DNA from 2 places in the Arthrobacter sp. P1_B3 genome. Region 1 is predicted to be linked to the other one. Evidence: riboswitches for the same ligand, from Rfam matches in the RefSeq annotation. Region 1 holds a riboswitch; the other holds the start of a gene.
What was found. A riboswitch is a leader RNA that binds a small molecule or an ion and turns the genes downstream of it on or off. The one in region 1 is predicted to bind glycine.
Positions count from the first base shown of each region.

Region 1 (4,659 bases):
GCCCTTGGCCTCCAGGACCGGACCGGCGCCAAAGGCGACGACGACCGCGGCGAGGACCTCCGGCGTCGTGGTTTCATCGACGGACACGCCAACTGTGTCCGCGTCGATGAGCCGCAGGTTGATGCCCCGGGCCCCGGCGGCGGCGATGACCTTGGCGGCCTTGCCGGGCACGCGGACCGTGAGGGTGTCGAAGAAGGAGTCGCTCGCCAGTTCGCGGCCGGCGATCTTCAGCGTGGCGGCGAGGGCGCGGGTGTTGTTGTGGACGGTCTCGGCGATGGCTTTCAGCCCGTCGGGGCCGTGGTAGACGGCGTAGAACGAGGACACGATGGCCAGCAGTGCCTGCGCGGTGCAGATGTTGGACGTGGCCTTCTCGCGGCGGATGTGCTGCTCGCGGGTCTGCAGGGCCAGGCGGTACGCCGGCACGCCGGCGTTGTCTTTGGAGACGCCGACGATGCGGCCGGGGAGCGTGCGTTCCATGCCCTCGCGCACCGCCATGTAGGCGGCGTGCGGGCCGCCGAAGAACAGCGGCACGCCCAGGCGCTGGGTGGAGCCGACGGCGATGTCAGCACCCTGCTCGCCCGGAGGGGTGATCAGGGTCAGGGCCAGGAGGTCCGCTGCCACAGTGACCAGCGCGCCGCGTTCCTTGGCCTCGGCGATCACCCCGGACTGGTCCCACACCCGGCCGGAGACGCCGGGCTGCTGCAGGACGACGCCGTTGATCTCGCCGGCGGGCAGGCCCTTGGAGAGGTCGGCGACCTCCACCTCGAAGCCCAGGGCTTCGGCGCGGCCCAGCACAATGGCGATGGTCTGCGGGAGGCAGTCGGCGTCGAGGACGGTCTTGGCCCCGGCCGCGGACTTGTTCTTGTTGGCGCGGCGCATGAGGAGCACGGCCTCGGCGACGGCGGTGGCCTCGTCGAGGAGCGACGCATTGGCGACCGGGAGCGCGGTGAGGTCCTGGACCATGGTCTGGAAGTTCAGCAGCGCCTCGAGGCGGCCCTGGGAGATCTCCGGCTGGTAGGGCGTGTACGCGGTGTACCAGGCCGGGGCTTCGAGGATGTTGCGGCGGATCACCGGCGGGGTGACGGTGTCGTAGTAGCCCTGGCCGATCATCTGCACGGCCGTCTTGTTCTTGGAGGCGAGCTTGCGCAGCTCGGCCAGCACCTGGACTTCGCTGAGGGCGCTGTCCAGCGTGAGGGGCTTTTCCTGGCGAATGGAATCGGGGACCGCGTTGTCAACGAGGCCATCAACGCTGTCGTAGCCGACGGCCTTGAGCATGGTGTCGATGTCGGCCTGGCGGCGGGCGCCGATGTGGCGATCTGCGAAGGTGGACGGGGACGATTGAACCGTCATGAGAGGAACTCCATAATTCAGGTGGCATCAAAACGCCACGATGATTCGGGTTCCTCCCCGCTCTGTATTGGACCTGAGAGTTTCCGTTTTGCCCTGCTGATTGCAGCGCGCCACTTGCACCGTCGGTGAGCCCGGTTGCCCGGACTGCTTTCCAGAGTTGCCTTGCCGCGGCGGTACGTGGGCCTGAGAGATTCCTGGGGAGGATTTGCTCCTACGGCGCCTGCTGAACGTACCGGCAGGACTCTCCCGCCGCAGATCATAAGCCGTGCCACTGGTCGGTGACACAGCTCACAATTTATCTGGTTCCCGGGCAGGATGCAAAATTAATTTCAATTGAGTCGCTGATTCCTGCACCACGGGGGTGCCTCCCCGCCGTCGAATGCCAGCCAAGGAACAAGTCCATCCCCCGGGCCGTTGGGCTACTACGACCTGCCGTCCGCTGACGCTGGCAGCACCCTACACACCCGGACCGACACCACGGGAAACGCGAACCCTTCGAATATGATCGCGTGATGCCTCTCCTTATCGCTCCGGACGCAAGCTACCACTCCTCCTGGCTGGAAGGATCCGCAGAATTTGACGGCGCCCACCGGGACGGCGGGGGCGCGGAGGACTGGTCCCTGGAAGAACTCAAAGATGCCCAGTCGTTCCGCCGCTTTGTCGACGCCCTCATCAATGACGCTCGGCCGGAGAGCCCGCGGAAGCCAGGATATGTGCCCTGCACGTACTTGTGGGTCATGGAAGGTGACACGTTCCTTGGCTCACTGGCCATCAGGCACGAACTGAACGACTTCCTCTTCAACGAAGGCGGGCACATCGGCTACAGCGTGAGGCCCTCCGCCAGGCGTCGCGGCCACGCAGCGAGGGCGCTGGCTGATGCCTTGCCGATTGCCCGTGAACTGGGAATCCCCCGGGTTCTTCTCACATGCGATGAGGATAATGCAGGCTCCCGGGCGACCATCGAAAAGAACGGCGGCGCCTACGAGGACACCCGCAACGGCAAACGCCGCTACTGGGTCGACACCGTCTGACCGGGCACGCCCCGAACGAACTGATCTCCGTTTACAGAGCGTGAAGTCGGTGCGACGCTGAACGCAATTCGGCCCCGGGGGCTGTCTTCGAACTGGGGGTAACGAAAATGCAATGGGGCACGCCGCAACCGGAAAGTCCGTGGCCGCATGACATGGTGATCAGCGTCAATGACGATCCACACCACCTGACTCTCCTTCTGTTTGTCCGGCAGGCATGGTCCCTGGCCGGCGACCTCAACATCCCGCCCCTAAGCCCCGTACCAGACTGTGGTCATTCCCGGATGCCGGAATCGGCTGATGCCTCCACGTGGGAGAAGCGCTGGAAAACGTCATGGGACCAGGCCTGGAGCTGGTACCCGATCGATGATCCAACGCACCATCCCACGCCCGCGGAATTGCGCGAGTCCGGGGACGCCAGTCAGGGGTTGAATCCTTTGATCCCACCCTTTTGGACTCAACGGTATGAATGGGAAGGTCTGGACCGCGAGGCTTATCAAGCCTGGGACCGAAGCCTGATCCCGAAATTTCCCCACGATGCCGAACCCCGAAGTCTCCAAGAACTCATCCCGGCATGGGAAAGCGGAATCGACACCGTCATCGTGCTGCCGTACGAGGGGTACTTCGCACACCGGCTGAGCCGGCGGCACCTCGTTGTGTCGGCCGCAACCAGGAATACCCCTGAGCACTACAGCAGGGCGCTACGAGAAAACGCACTGTAGACCCGCAGAGGCCGGGCTACCTCTCCTGCTAAGGGGACCGGCACGGAAATACGCGTCGGTCACGGCCACCGTTGGGACGTTAATGCCGCGCAGGCCCGAACCAGCTGGCCAGCGCATCCTCCAGCCCCCGCCGAGTCCCGTCTCCCGTCCACGCCACATGCCCGTCCGGCCGGATCAACACGGCCGCAGGAGCATTGACTGAACCGATCACCGGAAGCTCCCACCCGCCGTCGTACGTGGCGTCCACCAACTGCACCCGATCCATCCACGGCCCCGGGTCGATGCTGCCCGGCGCGCCGAGGTTGAGCAGCACCGCACGGGCATCGTGCAGGAAGGTGAACACGCGCCGCGGGCCGTTGGCGGTGACGACGTCGAGATCGGGCATGCGGCGCCCGAGCAGCGGGTGCCCCTCACCGAGGTCGTAGCGGACGTCCAGGCCGGAGATGAGGCCGCCCAGCCGCTTCCGGGCCTCATCGATCGTCAGCAGGCCGGCCACCGTGTCGGCCAACGCACCGATGCGCGGGTCGGCCCTCTGCATGATTGACTGCGCCATCGTGTGCTTCAGCGCACGGGCCCCGGCGGGGTGCCGCTCGGCGTGATAGGTGTCCAGCAGGCGGTCCGGCGCAATACCCTTGACCACCTGGGCGAGTTTCCAGCCGAGGTTCACGGCGTCCTGGATGCCGAGCCCGATCCCCTGCCCGCCCGAAGGAGCATGGATGTGCGCGGCATCCCCGGCCAGCAGCACGCGGCCGCTGCGGTAGGCCGCGGCCTGCCGCGTGGCGTCGGTGAACCGCGAGATCCACGTCGGAGTGTGCACCCCGAAATCCGTGTCATAGACCTCGGTCAGCGCCTTGCGGAGGTCAGCCAGGGTGGGCTCGGCAGCCGGTCCAAGCTGCTTCTCGGTCACCACCACCCGCGTGGTTCGTCCGTCCTCCATAAGGTGCAGCCCGTGGATCCCCACCTCGTCGATGCGGATGCCTGCCGGCGTCTCCTCTGTCACCTCCACTTCGGCGATCAGGCTGCTCCTCGTCGCATCCCAGCCGGGGAACTCGATGCCGGCTGCCTTGCGGACAGCACTTCGCCCGCCGTCGGCACCAACCAGGTACAGCGCGCGCATCGGCCCGCCGCCGGCGAGATGCACGTCGACCCCGCTGTCGTCCTGGGTAAAGCCGGCGACCTCGAGCCCCCGATGGACCGGCACACCCAGCTCCTCGATCCAGCCAGCCAGGATCCGCTCAATATGGTTCTGCCACAGGCCGAGCGTGTAAGGGTGCCGTGTAGGAAAGTCGCTCACGTCCAGGGTTGTTTTCCCGAAGAACGCCGCCTGGACGGGCTTGCCCTCGGCGAGGAACCGGTCGGCAATCCCGCGCTGATCGAGGATTTCGATCGTCCGCGAGTGGAACCCGCCCGCACGCGAGCCCACCAGCTCCGGCGTCGAGCGGCGCTCCACAATCGCCGCATCCACCCCCGCCAGCGTCAGCTCACCGGCCAGCATCATCCCAGTCGGACCGCCTCCGGCAACGATCACATCCACCATCACAATCCCCACCTCTCCAAGC
Region 1 covers NZ_JBFTZV010000037.1:3,854-8,512, forward strand. Annotated here, with positions in the region: gene gcvP (aminomethyl-transferring glycine dehydrogenase) at 1-1,350, opposite strand, end outside; glycine riboswitch at 1,403-1,510, opposite strand; glycine riboswitch at 1,512-1,609, opposite strand; gene AC1D2F_RS22290 (GNAT family N-acetyltransferase) at 1,863-2,381, shown strand; gene AC1D2F_RS22295 (hypothetical protein) at 2,534-3,100, shown strand; gene AC1D2F_RS22300 (FAD-dependent monooxygenase) at 3,180-4,637, opposite strand.

Region 2 (16,435 bases), on a different contig from region 1:
GTCGGCGACGATAGCCACCGTCGTGGCCTCATCGGCGGAGATGCCGACAGTGTCGGCGTCGATGGCCCGCAGGTTGACGCCCTTGGCGTCGGCGGCCGCGATGATCTCTGCCGCCCGGCCCGGCACGGAGACGGTGATGGTGTCGAAGAATGACGTGTGCAGCACGTCCAGCCCGGCGGCCTTCAGGGAGGCGGCGATGGTCTTGGCGTGGACGTGGACCGACTGGGCGATGGCCTTCAGCCCGTCTGGGCCATGGTAGACGGCGTAGAACGAGGACACGATGGCCAGCAGTGCCTGGGCGGTGCAGATGTTGGACGTGGCCTTCTCGCGGCGGATGTGCTGCTCGCGGGTCTGCAGGGCCAGGCGGTAGGCGGGGACGCCGGCGTTGTCTTTGGAGACACCCACGAGGCGGCCGGGCATGGAGCGCTCCAGCCCCTTCTGCACGGCCATGTAGGCGGCGTGCGGGCCGCCGAAGAACAGCGGCACGCCGAAGCGCTGGGCGGAGCCGACGGCGATATCCGCACCCTGCTCGCCCGGAGGGGTGATCAGGGTCAGGGCCAGGAGGTCCGCGGCCACAGTGACCAGCGCGCCGCGTTCCTTGGCGTCGGCGATCACCGCGGTGTGGTCCAACACGCGGCCGGAGACGCCCGGCTGCTGCAGGACGACGCCGTTGATGACGCCCTCGGGCAGGCCCTTCGAGAGGTCCGCGACCTCGACCTCGAAGCCGAGGGCTTCCGCGCGGCCCTTGACGATCGCGATGGTCTGCGGGAGGCAGTCGGCGTCGAGGACGGTCTTGCCGTCGTGCGCCGTCTTGTTCTTGTTGGCGCGGCGCATCATCAGCACGGCCTCGGCGACGGCGGTGGCTTCGTCCAGCAGCGATGCGTTGGCGATCGGCAGGCCGACGAGGTCCTGGACCATGGTCTGGAAGTTCAGCAGGGCTTCGAGCCGGCCCTGGGAGATTTCCGGCTGGTACGGCGTGTACGCGGTGTACCAGGCCGGGGCTTCGAGGATGTTGCGGCGGATCACCGGCGGGGTGAGCGTGTCGTAGTAGCCCTGCCCGATCATCTGCACGGCGGTCTTGTTCTTCGCTGCCAGCTTGCGCAGCTCGGCGAGGACTTCCACCTCGCTGAGGGCGGCGGCGAGCGCGAGATCGGAGTCCTGACGGATGTCCTTCGGAACGGCGGTGTCCACCAGGGCGTCGACGGTGTCGTAGCCGACAGCCTTCAGCATGGCGTCGACGTCGGCCTGGCGGCGCGCGCCGATGTGCCGGTCAACGAAGGACGTGGAGGCTGGGGTAACAGTCACAAGGAACTCCATAACTCAGGCGGCGCAGGGTACGCCACATTGATTCGGGTTCCTCCCCGCTCTGTATTGGACCTGAGAGTTTCCGCGAAGCCTGCGTTTCAGGGGCTCCGCTTGCACCGTCGGTGAGCACAGCATGTCCGGGACACGCCTGCTACTTTCCAGAGATGCCTTGCCGCGGCGGTACATGGGCCTGAGAGATTCCTGGGGAGGGTTTGCTCCTACGGCGCCTGCTTGTACCTACTTGCAGGACTCTCCCGCCGCAGATCAAAGGCGTATTCAGTTGGGTGATTAATCGTGGGTGACAACAGTCACAGCTCCCATTCTCCTATGCCGGGCGCGCGTCCGCAAACTCCCTGCCAGCCGCCGACCCAGGTTACGGGCGACAAGCCGCCCCCGGGTGCGTCCGCCAACACGAGTTCGCCGGACAGCGGCCAGGTCGCCGCAACTTTGCGGCGAACTCGCACGCTTCCGGCGAGTTCGGCGGGGTGGGCGGGAGCGGGCGGGGTGGGCGGGAGCGGGCGGGGTGGGCGGGAGCGGGCGGGAGCGTCAGCGGCGCAGCTTCTCGACGGCGGCCAGCAGGCTCTCGACGTCCGCTTCGACCTCCGGAAGCGGCCCGCCGGGGCCCCGGCCCAGCATGGCGTTGAAGTACAGCCCGTCCCCCATGTACAGGACGGCCTTCGCCATGGCGGGTCCGACGTCGGCCGCCAGCAGTTCCAGCCAGCTCGCCTGGGCGGCGGCGAAGCGGCGGAGGGTCTCCCCGTGCGCCACCTCGGCGAGCCGCGTGGCCGCCACGAAGACCCGGTCCATGGGCGTGTCCGCCCACACCGAGGACCTAATGAAGTACGCCGCCGCCCCTTCGGGGGCCGCCGCCATGGCGGCAACATCCGCAGCCAGATGCCGGTCCAGCCGTTCCAGCAGGACCGCGATCATCGCCTCCTTGGTCGGGAAGTGGTAGAGCAGGCCGCCCTTGGAGACGCCGGCCCGGCGCGCGACGGCGTCCAGCGTCGCGGCGCGTTCACCGACTTCGATGAGCAGGGATTCGAAGGCATCGAGGACGGCCTCGCGGGCGACGGGTTTCCTGGGCATGCCTCCCATCATGCCTGCCCAGCCCTTCATTTCTTAACTGTACCGTCCAGACGGTATAGTTATGTCCTATGAGCATTTCATCGATCACCGCAGCCACCAGCATCCCGGCGGCCACCGGCCCCCGGGCACCGTGGCGCGACTGGGTGGCGCTGGCCCTGCTAATGTTCCCCGTCCTGCTCGTGGCCGTGGACAACACCGCCCTGACGTTTGCCCTGCCGGCCATCGCCACCAGCCTGTCCGCTTCCGGCGTCCAGCTGCTCTGGATCGTCGACGCCTATCCCTTGGTCCTGGCCGGACTGCTGGTCGCTATGGGCAGCCTCGGCGACAGGATCGGACGGCGCCGCCTGCTCTTCGTGGGCAGCGCGGGTTTTGCCGCGGTTTCGGCCGCGACGGCGTTCGCACCGAGCGCCGAATGGCTGATCGCCGGCCGTGCCGGGCTTGGCCTGTTCGGCGCCATGCTCATGCCGTCCACTCTTTCCCTGATCCGCAATATCTTTCCGCAGCCCAACCGGCGCAGGCTGGCCGTGGCGATCTGGGCCGCCGGCTTCTCCGGCGGCGCCGCCCTCGGCCCGATTGCCGGCGGCTGGCTGGTGGAACACTTCTGGTGGGGCGCCGTCCTGCTGGTCGCAGTGCCGATCATCCTTCCTCTCCTGGTGCTCGGTCCGGCGCTGATACCGGAATCCCGCGACCCGAACCCCGGCCGCGTGGACGTGCCCAGCATTGTCCTGTCCCTGCTGGTCATGGTGCCGGTCGTCTACGGGATCAAAACCCTCGCCACCCACGGGCCCGCACCAGAGGCCTTCGCGAGCATTGGAGCCGGCCTGCTCATGGGCTACGTGTTCATCCGGCGGCAGCGGGCACTTGCCCGCGGGGAAGGTACGGCGCCGATGCTCGATGTCAGCCTCTTTGGCAACCGGATCTTCAGCACGGCCATCATCGCCAACGTCCTGGCGCTGTTCTCCTTCAACGGCTTCATCCTGTTCCTGGCACAGCACCTGCAGCTGGTCGAGGGCCAGTCCCCCTCGGCTTCCGGAGTCGCCATGGTCCCGGCCCTCATCGCCACTGTCGTGGCGGGGCTGCTCGTGGTCCCGCTGGTGCGCAAGGTGCGGCCAGGCTTTGTTGTGGCCGGCGGGCTGCTGCTGAGCGCGGCGGGCTATTTCCTGGTGGCGTTCGGCGACCACAGCCATGGCCCGTCTCTGCTCCTGGCCGCGCTGCTGGTTCTCTGCCTGGGGGTGGGCGCCGCGGAGACGATTTCCAATGACCTGATCCTGGGTGCGGCGCCTGCCGACAAGTCGGGGGCCGCCGCCGCCATCTCCGAGACCGGCTATGAAGTGGGGTCTCTGCTGGGCACGGCGATCCTCGGCTCGATCCTGACGGCTTCCTATCAGGGCAACCTCCGGCTCCCCGAGGGGGTGTCCGGGCTCGTCCCGGCAGAGGCCACCAGCCAGGCGGGTGAAACCCTCGCCGGCGCGGTGGAGCTCGCCCACATGCTTCCGGCTCCCCTGGCGGAGGCAGTGACGGCTGCCGCGCGCACGGCGTTCGACTCCGGCGTCCACGTCACGGCGTCAATCGCGCTGGTCCTGATGACCGGGGCCTGCGTCCTCGCCGCCATTGTCCTGCGGACGGTGCCGAAGGCCAAATAGCTTGGACAGCAGCGTCCTGCGCCGGAAGAAATCCGGCGCCGGACGCTGCTGGTTTAGGGTCGGACCGGTGGGAGCCGGTCCCTACTTGTCCTCCGGAGTGGTCACGCTGGCGTTTGCCCGCATGGTCTCGGCATTCACCATCCAGGCATACTGCTCAAGCTTGGCAATGAAGGCGTGCAGGAGGTCGGCGGTGGTGGGGTCTTCCTCATCAACTTCATCGTGAACTTTGCGCATCGTGCCGACGGCCGCCTCGAGGGCCGCGACAATCCGTTCGATGGCGTCCTTCGTGTTGATCAGGCCCGCGGGGAACTCGGCGAGTGCGGTGGACTTGGAAACCGTGGAACTGCGGCCGTCCGGCAGGGCGTGGAGGGCGCGCATGCGCTCGGCGAGATCGTCCGCGAACTCCCGGGCGGCGTCGACGATCTCGTCCAGCTGGAGGTGGAGGTCCCGGAAGTTAGTCCCGACGATGTTCCAATGCGCCTGCTTGCCCTGAACGTGGAGTTCGATCAGGTCCACTAGGACCGCCTGCAGGTTGGCCGTCAGTGTAGGTGTCGCTTTCATGCATCCTCCTCAATAGAACCGGTACCGTGCGGGCCGCGCGCACCATTTGCTGGCACCGCGGCCGATGCTTCCGACGCTACCGCAGGGCAGCGACGGGCCGCGACGGTTCGGGGAGGAATTTCTCGGTCAGCTTACTAAGTCGGCTTACTAACCGTTTCGGGAAGCTGAGACTGCCCCGTTCCTATGTTCCGTTAGGCACGGGCGAGGGAGAGATTCTTGACGCTGTCTGCCCCCTCTTCGCGGGACAGCAGGACCTCCCTGCGGGTCTCTTCGGCGCAGCGGACCATCTGGTCAATGCTTTCCTGCGAACAACGCCGACAGGCCTGCGCCGTCGTCGTAGGGGGCGTCAGTCCGGACCACGTTTAGCGGAAAGCCGGGGTGTTCTCCTCCGTACCGTCGGCAGGACCGGCCGCTTCGTTAGGCGCCGTGGTGACGGGCCGGTTCCGCAGGGGCGGCCGACGTGGGCCAGAATCCCCATGCCAAGGCTGTTGCGCGGTATTAGGGTGGGAGCTGACGGGGCCACGCGGCCCGCCCCGTTGGACGCCTGCTCTGTTGCAGTTCGTCCCTTGCAGTTGGTCCATTGCCAGGAAACGACGGCCGTCCGCCTCGTCAGGAAGGCCAGCCATGGTGCCATTTCCCGCTCTGGAGCAGCCGTTGAACCCGTTTCCCCGCTATGAAGCCATGCGGGACAGTGAACCCGTTTTCCAGGATCAGGAGACCGGGGTGTGGCATGTGTTCCGCTACGATGACGTGCAGCGGGTCCTGTCCGAGCACGCCACGTTTTCTTCCCGGATCGGCGGGGACAACCCCTCCGAAACGGGCCAGCTCTTCGCCGCCAGCCTGATCAACACGGACCCGCCCAGGCACCGCCAGTTGCGTTCCCTGGTGTCCCAGGCGTTCACGCCACGGTCAGTGGAAGCGCTCGGCCCGCGCATCTCGGAACTCACCGACGAGTTGCTGGACCCGGTAGTTGCTGCCGGTTCCGCGGACCTGATCGACCAGCTGGCCTATCCGCTGCCGGTCATCGTCATCGCGGAGCTGATGGGCATCCCGGCCGCGGACCGGGACCGGTTCAAGCAGTGGTCCGACGTGATCGTGAGCCAGACCCGCCCCGGCGCCGACGAGTCCGGCCACATGGCCGCACACCGGGAAATGGCGGAGTACTTCATGGGCATGATCGAGCAGCGGCGGCGCCAGCCGGGCCATGACCTCATCAGCGCGCTCCTCGCGGCCGAGATCGACGGGCAGAAGCTCAGCGCCATCGAGCTGCTCGGATTCTGCGCCCTTCTGCTCGTTGCCGGCAACGAGACCACCACGAACCTGATCGGCAATGCGGTGCTGTGCTTCACCGAAGCGCCGGGCACGGCGGAACGCCTCATCGCCGAGCCTGCCCTGCTCCCGCAGGCGATCGAAGAGGTGCTGCGCTACCGCTCCCCCGTCCAGTCCATGTACCGGATCTCCGCCGTCGACACGACCGTGCGGGGCCTGCCGATCCCTGCGGGGTCGCCGATCGTGGCGTGGATCGGCTCGGCGAACCGTGACGCGGAGCAGTTCCCGCACCCTGACGTGTTCGACGTCGGACGCTCACCGAACCGTCACCTCGCCTTCGGCCAGGGCATCCACTTCTGCCTCGGCGCTCCCCTGGCCCGGCTCGAGGCCAGGATCGCGCTGCAGGCCGTGCTCTCCCGGCTGCCCGGCTTGGCCGTGCGACCCGGGGCGCAGCTGGAGCGGATGGAAAGCACGATCGTCTACGGAGTGAAACAGCTTCCCGTGTCCTGGCTGGCTGCCTGACGGCGAGCGCCGCCTCCGTTGCCCTATCAGTTGTGGCTGCTACGGATTGACTTTGCCGTCCGAATGACAGCCGTAACTGATAGGGCAACGCGGGGCGCTAGCGTTTCCACCGGAAGGGTGTGCCTCCGGTCCATTTCGACACCTAGGGGCACCTCGCTCCGAGCGCGTCGAACCACCTAGGAGTCGAACTGCCCAGGAATGGGCTGCTCGCACGCCCAACTGTCCTGTCAGTCGAAAAAGTACGCGGGTTGGCGAGGTGGACAACTGCATCATCGGCAAGAGCGCAGCGCATTGGTCGCAGCGCACGAAATGCTCCTGATCCACCGTGATGCCACCAAAGGCCTTGAGTTCGCAAGTCGCGCAACGCGCCGCGTTGCTCTGCCGCCCCGGCCATCACCAGAAGTGCGCCACGTCCACCACTAGCCGTGACCCGGTGCCCGGCCCGGACAGGGACAGGACCCGGAACGGCAGCCGCGCGCGGACCCCCAGGCCCAGGCTGCTGTACCCTTCGAAGCTGCCCGCCCACGCCACTTGCCGGAACGTCTGGTAACCGGTCACGTCCGCCAGTTCGCCCTTGTTCGCCGGGTTGTAGGTGGGATTGCCGGCGTCGTCGTATGCGGGCGCATTGACCGTGAGCTGGATGAAGGCCTGGCCCCGCAGCGGGATCGGCAGGCCGGACCCGTCCTGCACCACCTCGGGCACGTAGCGGACGGCGTAGCCGGCCACGGGGCCGTTGAGGTCGATGACCAGCCGGTCAAAACAGTAATGCTGACCGGTCCGCACATTCACCACCTTGGCCTGGCTCATGGCCGGATCCGTTTTGACCAGCGAACCCCAGACCAGGCCGCAGTACGGGTCCGCGGCTGCCGGAGCCGGCGCAAGCACCCCGAGACCGGCGGCCATCAGCACTGCCGCGAGCAAAGCGTGGATCTTCTTCAACTGGGTCTTCTTCAACTGGGTCCTCTTCAACCCCGCCACCCCCTGGTGCTGCCCGAGCCCTTGCTGGCCAAACAGTCAGCGCAGGTCAGACGCTTCCAGCGTAGGCGGCCCCGAACCGGCGGGCGAGGTCCTCATCCGTTTCGGCGCCCAACCGTTAAAGTGGCCCGTTGCTGGTCACGGACGGATTGCACGGACACATCCCGCCAGGTTCCTTCACGAACAGATAACGCCGGCAGCCGCGGGCCACGCCAGGAACGGCGAAGCGCCGGCACCCCCGAGGGTCCGGCGCTTCGTGCGGCCTTGGTGTTGCTGAAAAATTCTTAGCCTTCGCAGTCGCGGCAGTACTTCATGCCGTTCTTTTCAAGGGCCACCTGGGACCTGTGCCGGACCAGGAAGCAGGAGGAGCAGGTGAATTCATCGGACTGCTCCGGTACAACAATGACCGTCAGCTCTTCGCCGGACAGGTCCGCACCCGGAAGATCGATGCCTTCAGCGGTGTCGTTCTCGTCGACGTCGATCACAGCAGTCTGCGCGCCGCCGCCGCGGGACGCCTGCAGGGCCTCCAGCGACTCAGCGGGAGACTCTTCTTCTGTCTTACGTGGGGCGTCGTAATCGGTAGCCATATCGGGGTTCACTTTCGTTGCTGCGCAGCGCCATTTCAGGCACCTCAGTGAAGCAGTTTAGGACATTATGCATGGAGTTGAGGAATAGTGTGGCCAATCAGACACAATGAGTCGGACGGGGCGCGGAAGCCCGGGTCGGCGGCCCCGGGACGCCCCGCGTCCGCGGCCCGCGGTGGGCAGTTCAGGCGACCGGCCAGACCACCAGCGTCTGCCACTTCGCCGGGTCGGGCTCGGCACCGGGATCGGTGAGGTAGTACTCCCACATGGCTTCCCCGGGGCTCGCACCGTCCTGCCGCATCCGCGCCATGATCGCGCCGTAGGTCTGCTGCAGTGATTCGTAGGGCCCGATGTGCATCGCCTCGTAGGCCCGGCCTGCGGGGAGTGCCCCGGCGATGACCTCAGTGTCCGCGCCGCTTGGGTTCGTGAAAGGTGCGGCGAGAGGGAACCCCGCCTCCACGTCGACGACGTCGGTCGGTTTGCCCCGGTACAGCGCGAACGGGGGTCCGGCCAATTGGACATGCTGATCCTGCACCGCACCCATGACGGCGCCGAAGGCACGGCCGAAAAAGTCGCGCAGCGCATTCATCGGGACAGTCTCACGCACCACTGCAGTCGGCTGTTCCTTGAGTTGGGCGGGCTTGATGTCCGGAGCCGCCCCGGGGTTCGTTGGAGTCATACGCCCAGACTCTGCCGCGCCCAATCCGCGGTCTAGGGCCTTACGGCCCGCGCCCACGGAGCGGCCTGCGGCGTGTTCGCCCGCACGTCCGGACTCGGCGCACGTACTACCGCGAATAAATAAATGAACTTTATTCATATTAGGCCTTGCCCGGCGCGACCATCGCCTAAATACTAAATGAACAACGTTCATTTATGTGACGCCCGTCTCACTGGAGTAGCCATGATCGAAATCACGTCCCTCGACACCCCGCCCTCCCTCGCCCGCACCACGTCGTCCCGAAGTGCATCGTCCAGCCGGCCAGCACTGCGGGTCGGCGTCGTACAGCACCGCTGGCATCCTGACGCCGCGGCCCTGCACGCGGAACTGGACGAAGGCATCGGGCGGGCCGCCCGGTTGGGAGCCGCCGTCGTCTTCCTGCCCGAGCTCACACTGTCCCGGTACCCCGCGGATACGCTTCCCGAAAACGACACCACCCGGGCCGGGGCCCCGCGCCCGCGGCCCTCGGACATCGCCGAGGACCTGTTCACCGGCCCCACGTTCCGGTTCGCGGCGGACGCGGCCCGCCGGCACGGAATCTGCGTCCACGCTTCGCTGTACCAGAAGGCGGAGAACCCGGACGGTTCCGACGACGGCCTGGGCCTGAACACTGCCATCCTGGTCTCCCCCGAAGGCGAACTGCTGGCACGCACGCACAAGCTGCACATCCCCGTCACAGCCGGCTACTACGAGGACAAATTCTTCCGCCAGGGCCCGGACGGCGACGATGCTTACGAGGTCCATTCCCCCGCCGAGCTCGGCGGCGCACGGTTGGGCATGCCCACCTGCTGGGACGAATGGTTCCCGGAGTTGGCGCGGATTTACTCCCTCGGCGGGGCAGAACTCCTGGTCTACCCCACCGCCATCGGCTCCGAGCCGGACCACCCGGACTTCGACACCCAGCCGTTGTGGCAACAGGTCATTGTGGGCAACGGCATTGCCAACGGGCTGTTCATGGTGGTCCCCAACCGCTGCGGCAGCGAAGGCACCCTGAACTTCTACGGCTCCTCCTTCATCTCCGATCCCTACGGCCGGATCCTCGCGCAGGCACCACGGGACGAATCCGCGGTGATAGTGGCGGACCTCGACCTCGACCAGCGCCGTGACTGGCTCACGCTCTTTCCCTTCCTGGCCACGCGCCGCCCGGACACCTACGCGCGGCTGACCGAACCGGTACGCGCCGATGCCCCGCTCGGCCTCGACGCCTATGAGCCCACTGCGTATGAGGCCACCGCGTATGAGGCCACTGCGCAGAAGGTCACGGCATGAGCGCCTGGCGGATGCCGTCCGAAACGGCACCCCAGGACCGTGTCTGGATGGCGTTCCCCACCGGCGGCTACACCCTGGGCGAAACAGAGGCAGAAGCCCACGCCGCCCGCTCCGTCTGGGCCGCCGTCGCGAACGCCGTTGTGGAATTCGAACCGGTCACCATGCTGGTGGCGCCGGCGGATGTGGAGACCGCCGCCCGCTACCTCCACCCGGACATCGAGGTGGTCACCGCCGCCTTGAACGACGCCTGGATGCGGGACATCGGCCCCACGTTCGTCCTGGACGACGGCGGCCGGCTCGGCGCCGTGGACTGGGTGTTCAACGGCTGGGGCGGCCAGGGCTGGGCGGCCTGGGACAAGGACTCGCTCGTGGCAGCTGCCGTCGCGGCACGCTCGGGGGCCAGCCACCTCGTCTCGCCCCTGGTGAACGAGGGCGGCGGCATCCACGTCGACGGCGAAGGAACGGTCCTCGTCACCGAGACGGTGCAACTGGATCCGGGCCGGAACCCGGGGCTCAGCAAGGCCGACGTCGAGGCCGAACTGGCCCGGACCCTGGGCACCAGCCACGTGATCTGGCTTCCCCGCGGGCTGACCCGGGATTCGGAACGGTTCGGCACGCGCGGCCACGTCGACATCGTCGCGGCCATCCCGTCTCCGGGCACCTTGCTGGTCCACTCCCAGCAGAACCCGGCACACCCCGACTTCGAGGTCAGCCGGGACATCATCAGCCACCTCGCCACCACCCGCGACGCGGCCGGCCGCGAATGGACCATCATCGAGGTCCCCGCCCCGGAAACCCTGACCGACGAGGACGGCTTCGTCGACTACAGCTACATCAACCATCTGGTGGTCAATGGCGGCGTCATCGCCTGCACGTTCGGCGACCCGATGGACGAAAAAGCCTTGCGCATCCTCGGCGACGCCTACCCCGGCCGCAAAGTGGTGGGCATCGACGCCCGCCAGCTCTTCGCCTGCGGCGGCGGCATCCACTGCATCACCCAACAGCAACCGTCCGCCTCCCACAAGACAGGTCAGCCATGAGTCAGACAATCGGCCGCGAAGACGGCACCACCACCGCCCACGGCGCAGTCGATCCCGCCGGCTCGAAGCACGGCATCACGGGCAAGGGGCTCAAGGGCGGGCAGCTTGGCCTGCTCGCCGTCGTGGTCCTGGGCATCTCCTCCGTGGCGCCCGCCTACAGCCTGACCAGTTCGCTGGGACCGGCCGTCGGCGCCGTGGGCGTGCAGCTGCCGGCGATCTTCATCGTCGCGTTCATCCCCATGATCCTCGTGGCGTTCGCCTACCGCGAGCTCAACGCCGACTCCCCGGACAGCGGCACCACCTTCACGTGGGCAACGAAGGCATTCGGCCCGTTTGTCGGCTGGATGGGCGGCTGGGGGCTGCTGGCCGCCAACATCATCGTCCTGTCCAACCTGGCCGGCGTCGCGGTGGACTTCTTCTATCTCTTCCTGGCCCAGGTGTTCAACAACCCTGAACTCGCGGACCTGACCTCGAACACGGCCGTGAACATTGTGACCTGCCTGGTGTTTGTGGCATTGGCCGTCTGGGTCAGCTACCGCGGCCTGCACGCCACCAAGCTCGTGCAGTACAGCATGGTCGGCTTCCAGGTGCTGGTCCTGGCCGTCTTCATCATCATGGCGCTTAGCCACGCAGCCTCGGGTGACTCGGGCACCGCGATCGCGTTCAGCTGGGACTGGTTCAACCCGGCGAAAATCGAGAGCTTCGAGCAGTTCACCGCCGGCATGTCACTGGCCGTCTTCGTCTACTGGGGCTGGGACGTCTGCCTCACTGTGAACGAGGAAACCAAGGGAGGCAGGGGCACCGCCGGGCGGGCAGGAACGACGACGGCGGTGGCCGTCCTGGCCCTCTACCTCGCCGTGATCGTGGCCACCATGATGGTGGCCGGCACCGGCGCCGACGGCATTGGTTTGAACAACCCGGACAACCAAGCGAATGTCTTTGCCGCACTGGCCTCCCCCGTCATGGGCCCGCTGGCCATCCTGATGTCCCTGGCCGTGCTCTCCGGCACCGCGTCCTCCCTCCAGTCCACCATGGCCTCCCCCGCCCGGAGCCTGCTGGCGATGGGGCACTACGGGGCACTGCCGCCGCGCTTCGCGTCCGTCAGCAAGCGCTTCGGATCCCCCGGCTACGCCACGGTGGTTGCGGGCCTGCTGTCCGGCGGCTTCTACGCCGTCATGAAGGTGGTCAGCGAAAACGTCCTCAACGACACCATCATGGCCCTTGGCCTGATGATCTGCTTCTACTACGCCCTGACGGCGTTCGCCTGCACGTGGTACTTCCGGCACAGCCTGTTCTCCAGCGTCCGTAACTTCTTCATGCGGCTGCTGTTCCCGGTCCTGGGCGGCCTGGTCCTCACCGTGGTCTTCTTCCAGACCGCCGTGGACAGCTGGGCGCCGGAGTTCGGCAGCGGCTCCGAGGTCTTCGGCGTGGGCCTGGTGTTCATCCTGGGCATCGGCATCCTCGCCCTCGGCGTCGTGGTGATGCTGGTGACCGCGAAGCTGCATCCGGGCTTCTTCCGGGGCGAGACCATCCGGAAGGACACCCCCGCCCTGGTGGTTCCCGAGTAGCCGCCAGCGCCAATGGACGGCGCACGGCTTTGCCCCCTGCCGCGGGGCAAAGCCGTGCGTTTGCTGTCGGTGGCGCCTTGCACTTATTGATTGGGACTAAAGGCAAACTTCTTGCTGGGCGGCGCTCACGGGCCGACTTTCAACAGTTCCGGCTCTGGCTCTGCCTCCGCCGCCAAAGTGCCGCTATTGCGTCGACGCAGGCGCTTCTCGACCACGAATCCCGCCAGGCCAAGGATCACGAAAACCACAATTACTGCGTAGTTTTGGTACCAGGGCGCTTCTGGCTGTCGCGGCCAGGCGATATTGACGACCTCAAAGCCCAACCACAGCAGCGCGGCCACGTTCACTACTGTGCCAAAAACTCCCAGGCTGAAGGGTCCGGCCTTCCACGCCCCTTTCAGCCGAACCACCAGGGCGGCCAGCACTGGAAAGAGGAATGCCACGTAGAAGCCGGCCGTCGCGAAGGCAATGAGGGCGCCGTACACCTGTGATGCCGACAGGGCAAGAATAATCATTGAAGCGACCGCAGAGACTAAGAGTGCGTTGATGGGCAGCCGGTCGGTCTTGCTGAGGCGCCTCAGAACCTTGGCCGCAGGCAGGGCGTCCAGCCGGGCGAATGCGAAAATTGATCGTGAGACAGCTGCCTGCAGCGCCACTGTCCCTGCGATAAATCCCAGGACGATGGTCACCAGGAGCGGTTTGGTGATTCCCTCGCCAAGATTGGCAGTGAGGGTTGTGGTAATCGGGTCCGGGTCTGCCCCCGACATGGCGGCACCAATATCCGGGATTGCGAGGAGCAGGGCCAGGCACGAAAACGTGATGACAGATGCCACCGTGACCAGGGACGTCAGTACAGCCCGCGGCACTCTGCGTTCGGGTGACCGGACTTCCTCGGCTATGGCGCCCGCACTCTCAAATCCCACAAACGACCATCCGATAATTGCCACGGCCGCCATAAAAGGCCCAAAGACATACGCGGTGGTGTCTGGCGCGGATCCGAAGGAGTCCAGAATCGTGCTGAGGGAATTTCGGCGATGGAAGATGATCAGTACCAACCCGACCCCCAGGCTGGCGATGACCTCGCACACGATGCTCACAGTCACCAGCAGACTCAGCCATTTCCTGCCGGCGGAGTTGGCAATCGTACTGACCAACAAGATAACGGCGCCCAGCATGATTTTCGTTGTGGTGTCAGGCTGTTCGATGCCGAACAGTGAGGCCAGAAATGTGCCTCCACCGAAGGCTACAGCGGCAACTGTGATGATGAGGGTCCAGATGTAGGCCCATCCTGCGTACCAGCTGTAGGTGTGCCCGAGAAGGGACCTGGACCAAAGGCAGACCCCGCCGGCAACAGGCCAACGCGAAGCGAGCTCGGCAAGTACAGCCGCTACCAGGGCCTGGCCCAAGAGGACAACCAACAGACCCCACCAGAAGGCCGGCCCTGCGGCCATCAGAGCCAAGCCAAATACTCCGTACAAGCCGATGATTGGCGACATGAAGGCAAACGCCAAGGAGAAGGAGGACCAGAACCCCATCTCCCGTTTGAGTTGGAGGGATTCAGGATTAGGGGTCTGCGGTGGACCAGGTGCATCCGACAACAGCTGGGACGGGGAGTTCATTGCAATGAGCCTTCTTTCGCTGGGACGGTCTTAGGGGTGAAGCTTCACAACGAGCTGCGGGCGTGGCTGAAGCGCGGCCATGGGCTTCGCCCTTGGCCTGTTGTGTTTTGGGGTCACCAATGTTCGCCGTGCCGCCGGGTTCAGCAGTCCGGCGTTCAGCAGTCCGGCGTTCAGTAGTCCGGGTACAGCTCCGCGGACGCTGTGACAGGGTTGAGGGGCTCGGCGATCAATGCAGGGTCACCGAGAGCCGCGTCCGCGAGCGCTTCGCATGTCGAGAAGCGGACGTCGCCCCGTTCCAGCGCCGTTTCGATCACGGTCCGCAGGGCCTCCAGCCGTCCTGCCCGTCCCGTGAGGAACGGGTGGCACGTGAGCATGAAGAGCGCGCCATGACGTCGCATTGCGTCGATCTCGTGAATCCACATATCAGCGACCACTAGTGGCGACTGGATGATTTCACCGATCTTGGGTTCCGGAAGGAAGGCATACTGCTCCCAGTCGTCCAGGCTCCAATGTGGAGGGAGCTCCGCAACTGTCCCCGCCGGGGTTTCAATGAGATACGGGACGTCCGCATCCATGAGGCTGGAATCGTATGTCAGCCCGTACTCAGCCACCAGCGACGGCGTCTGCCACGAGGGCTGCCACAGTGCGGCGCGATGCCCTTTTGGCGAAATGCCGAAGCGCCCGAGTGCGGCAAGCGCCAGATCGAAGTCGGCGCGTTCGTCGTCGAAACTCATGTTCACCGCGGTGCGGTGAGTGTGCGAGTGGTGCGCGATCTCGTGTCCCGATTCCAGGACCTGTTCAACCATGTGGGGATATCGTTCCGCGGTGACTCCTGGAATGAAGAACGTCGCCGGCTGCTGCACATCCTTCAACATTTGGAGAATCCGAGGAACGCCCACCTTGGGTCCGAACGCCTGGTGAGTCATCGCCATCGCATTGTCGGCGTAGCGGCGGCCGGCGGCCAGGATGGGGGACTCGGCGTCGACGTCGAACGTCAACGCCGCAACGCATGCCGCCCCCTGCCTCCAGCCGCTCTTATCGACGTCAGAAGTCATGGCCCGAGAGCCAGTCTGCGTAATCGCCGAGGGCCCGCTGCAGGGGCCAGGCCGATTCGTAGCCTAGATCCCTGGCCGCGGAAGCGATGCTGAAATGGCCCTGCAAGTCCAGGGTTGGATCCGTCCCTGGCCCGATCTCCACGGTGGCGTCCGGGAATGCGATTCGAACTTCTTTGACTACGTCGCTGAGGGTCCAGTACTCGCTGCCGGAGATGTTGTACGCCAGGGGCCTGGCCGAGGCCGTTTCCGGTGCCTGGACTGCCGCAAGTACGGCAAGAGCGACGTCGCGGACGTAGACCAGGTTGTACCGGTGGTCGGCCCCGTGGTCCTGTGAGAACGAACCGTCGCGGACTACGCCGCGCATAATGTCCCGCATGACCTCATCCATGCGGTTGCCGGGTCCGTAGACCTGGCCGATGCGCAGGGAGATGACGTCGATTCCATACCTGTCGCCGTAGACCTGTCCGAGCCATTCCCCGGTGACCTTCGTCACGGCGTACGGCGTCGTCGGATTTACGGGCTCCGATTCGAGAACCACAGGTGCTGAGGTCTTTCCGTACACGCACTCGGACGAGAAGAAGATGATCCGTTTGACGCCGTGGAGTCGAGCCGCCTCGAAAACCGCCACCGTTCCCTCGACGTTGGCAGCAAAGGTTGCCAGGGGAAAGCTCAAGGAATAGGTCGGGTGGGAGATGGCTGCGGTGTGGACGATGGTGTCCACGTCGTGTTCCTTGAATACCTCGAGGAGGCGGGGGATATCGAACAGCTCGCCCTGAACGGACACGACGTCGGGGCGTGGCGCGTCGAGGAAGTCCCGGTTGTAGCTGACCGTTTGATGGCCGGCGTCGGCAAGTTCGTTGACTATGTGGCGTCCCGTGAATCCGGCACCACCTGTGACCAGGACAGAGCTCATGTGATTTTGCCTTTCAGTACGAGAGTTAGGTGTGGGATTCAATGTCCGAGCGGGAACGTCGTGGTTCGACCACCGTCGACAACAAGGTTTGTTCCCGTGACATATGAGGATTCAGGGCCCAACAGCCACAGCGCCGCCGCAGCAATCTCCTCGGCCAGGGCGAATCGGCCAAGCGGTACGGACGCTTCGTCCCTGGCGCGTTCTTCTTCGTTCGCGAACTCGGCCGCAAGCATCGGAGTATCTGTCGTCCCCGGCGACAGGGCGTTGACCCGGACGCCGGCAGGTGCGAGTTCGGCGGCCAGTGACCG
Region 2 covers NZ_JBFTZV010000033.1:21,787-38,221, reverse strand. Annotated here, with positions in the region: partial or broken gene AC1D2F_RS21760 (aminomethyl-transferring glycine dehydrogenase) at 1-1,317, opposite strand, end outside; glycine riboswitch at 1,357-1,472, opposite strand; glycine riboswitch at 1,474-1,572, opposite strand; gene AC1D2F_RS21755 (TetR/AcrR family transcriptional regulator) at 1,852-2,391, opposite strand; gene AC1D2F_RS21750 (MFS transporter) at 2,460-4,034, shown strand; gene AC1D2F_RS21745 (Dps family protein) at 4,116-4,595, opposite strand; gene AC1D2F_RS21740 (cytochrome P450) at 5,220-6,386, shown strand; gene AC1D2F_RS21735 (AMIN-like domain-containing (lipo)protein) at 6,780-7,325, opposite strand; gene AC1D2F_RS21730 (DUF4193 domain-containing protein) at 7,646-7,948, opposite strand; gene AC1D2F_RS21725 (GyrI-like domain-containing protein) at 8,130-8,624, opposite strand; gene AC1D2F_RS21720 (nitrilase-related carbon-nitrogen hydrolase) at 8,847-9,932, shown strand; gene AC1D2F_RS21715 (agmatine deiminase family protein) at 9,929-10,972, shown strand; gene AC1D2F_RS21710 (APC family permease) at 10,969-12,540, shown strand; gene AC1D2F_RS21705 (APC family permease) at 12,666-14,075, opposite strand; gene AC1D2F_RS21700 (polysaccharide deacetylase family protein) at 14,330-15,214, opposite strand; gene AC1D2F_RS21695 (NAD-dependent epimerase/dehydratase family protein) at 15,204-16,127, opposite strand; gene AC1D2F_RS21690 (SDR family NAD(P)-dependent oxidoreductase) at 16,166-16,435, opposite strand, start outside.
Region 2: it holds a riboswitch for glycine, as region 1 does, so the genes downstream of both, AC1D2F_RS21760 (aminomethyl-transferring glycine dehydrogenase) here and gcvP (aminomethyl-transferring glycine dehydrogenase) in region 1, are expected to answer to the same signal.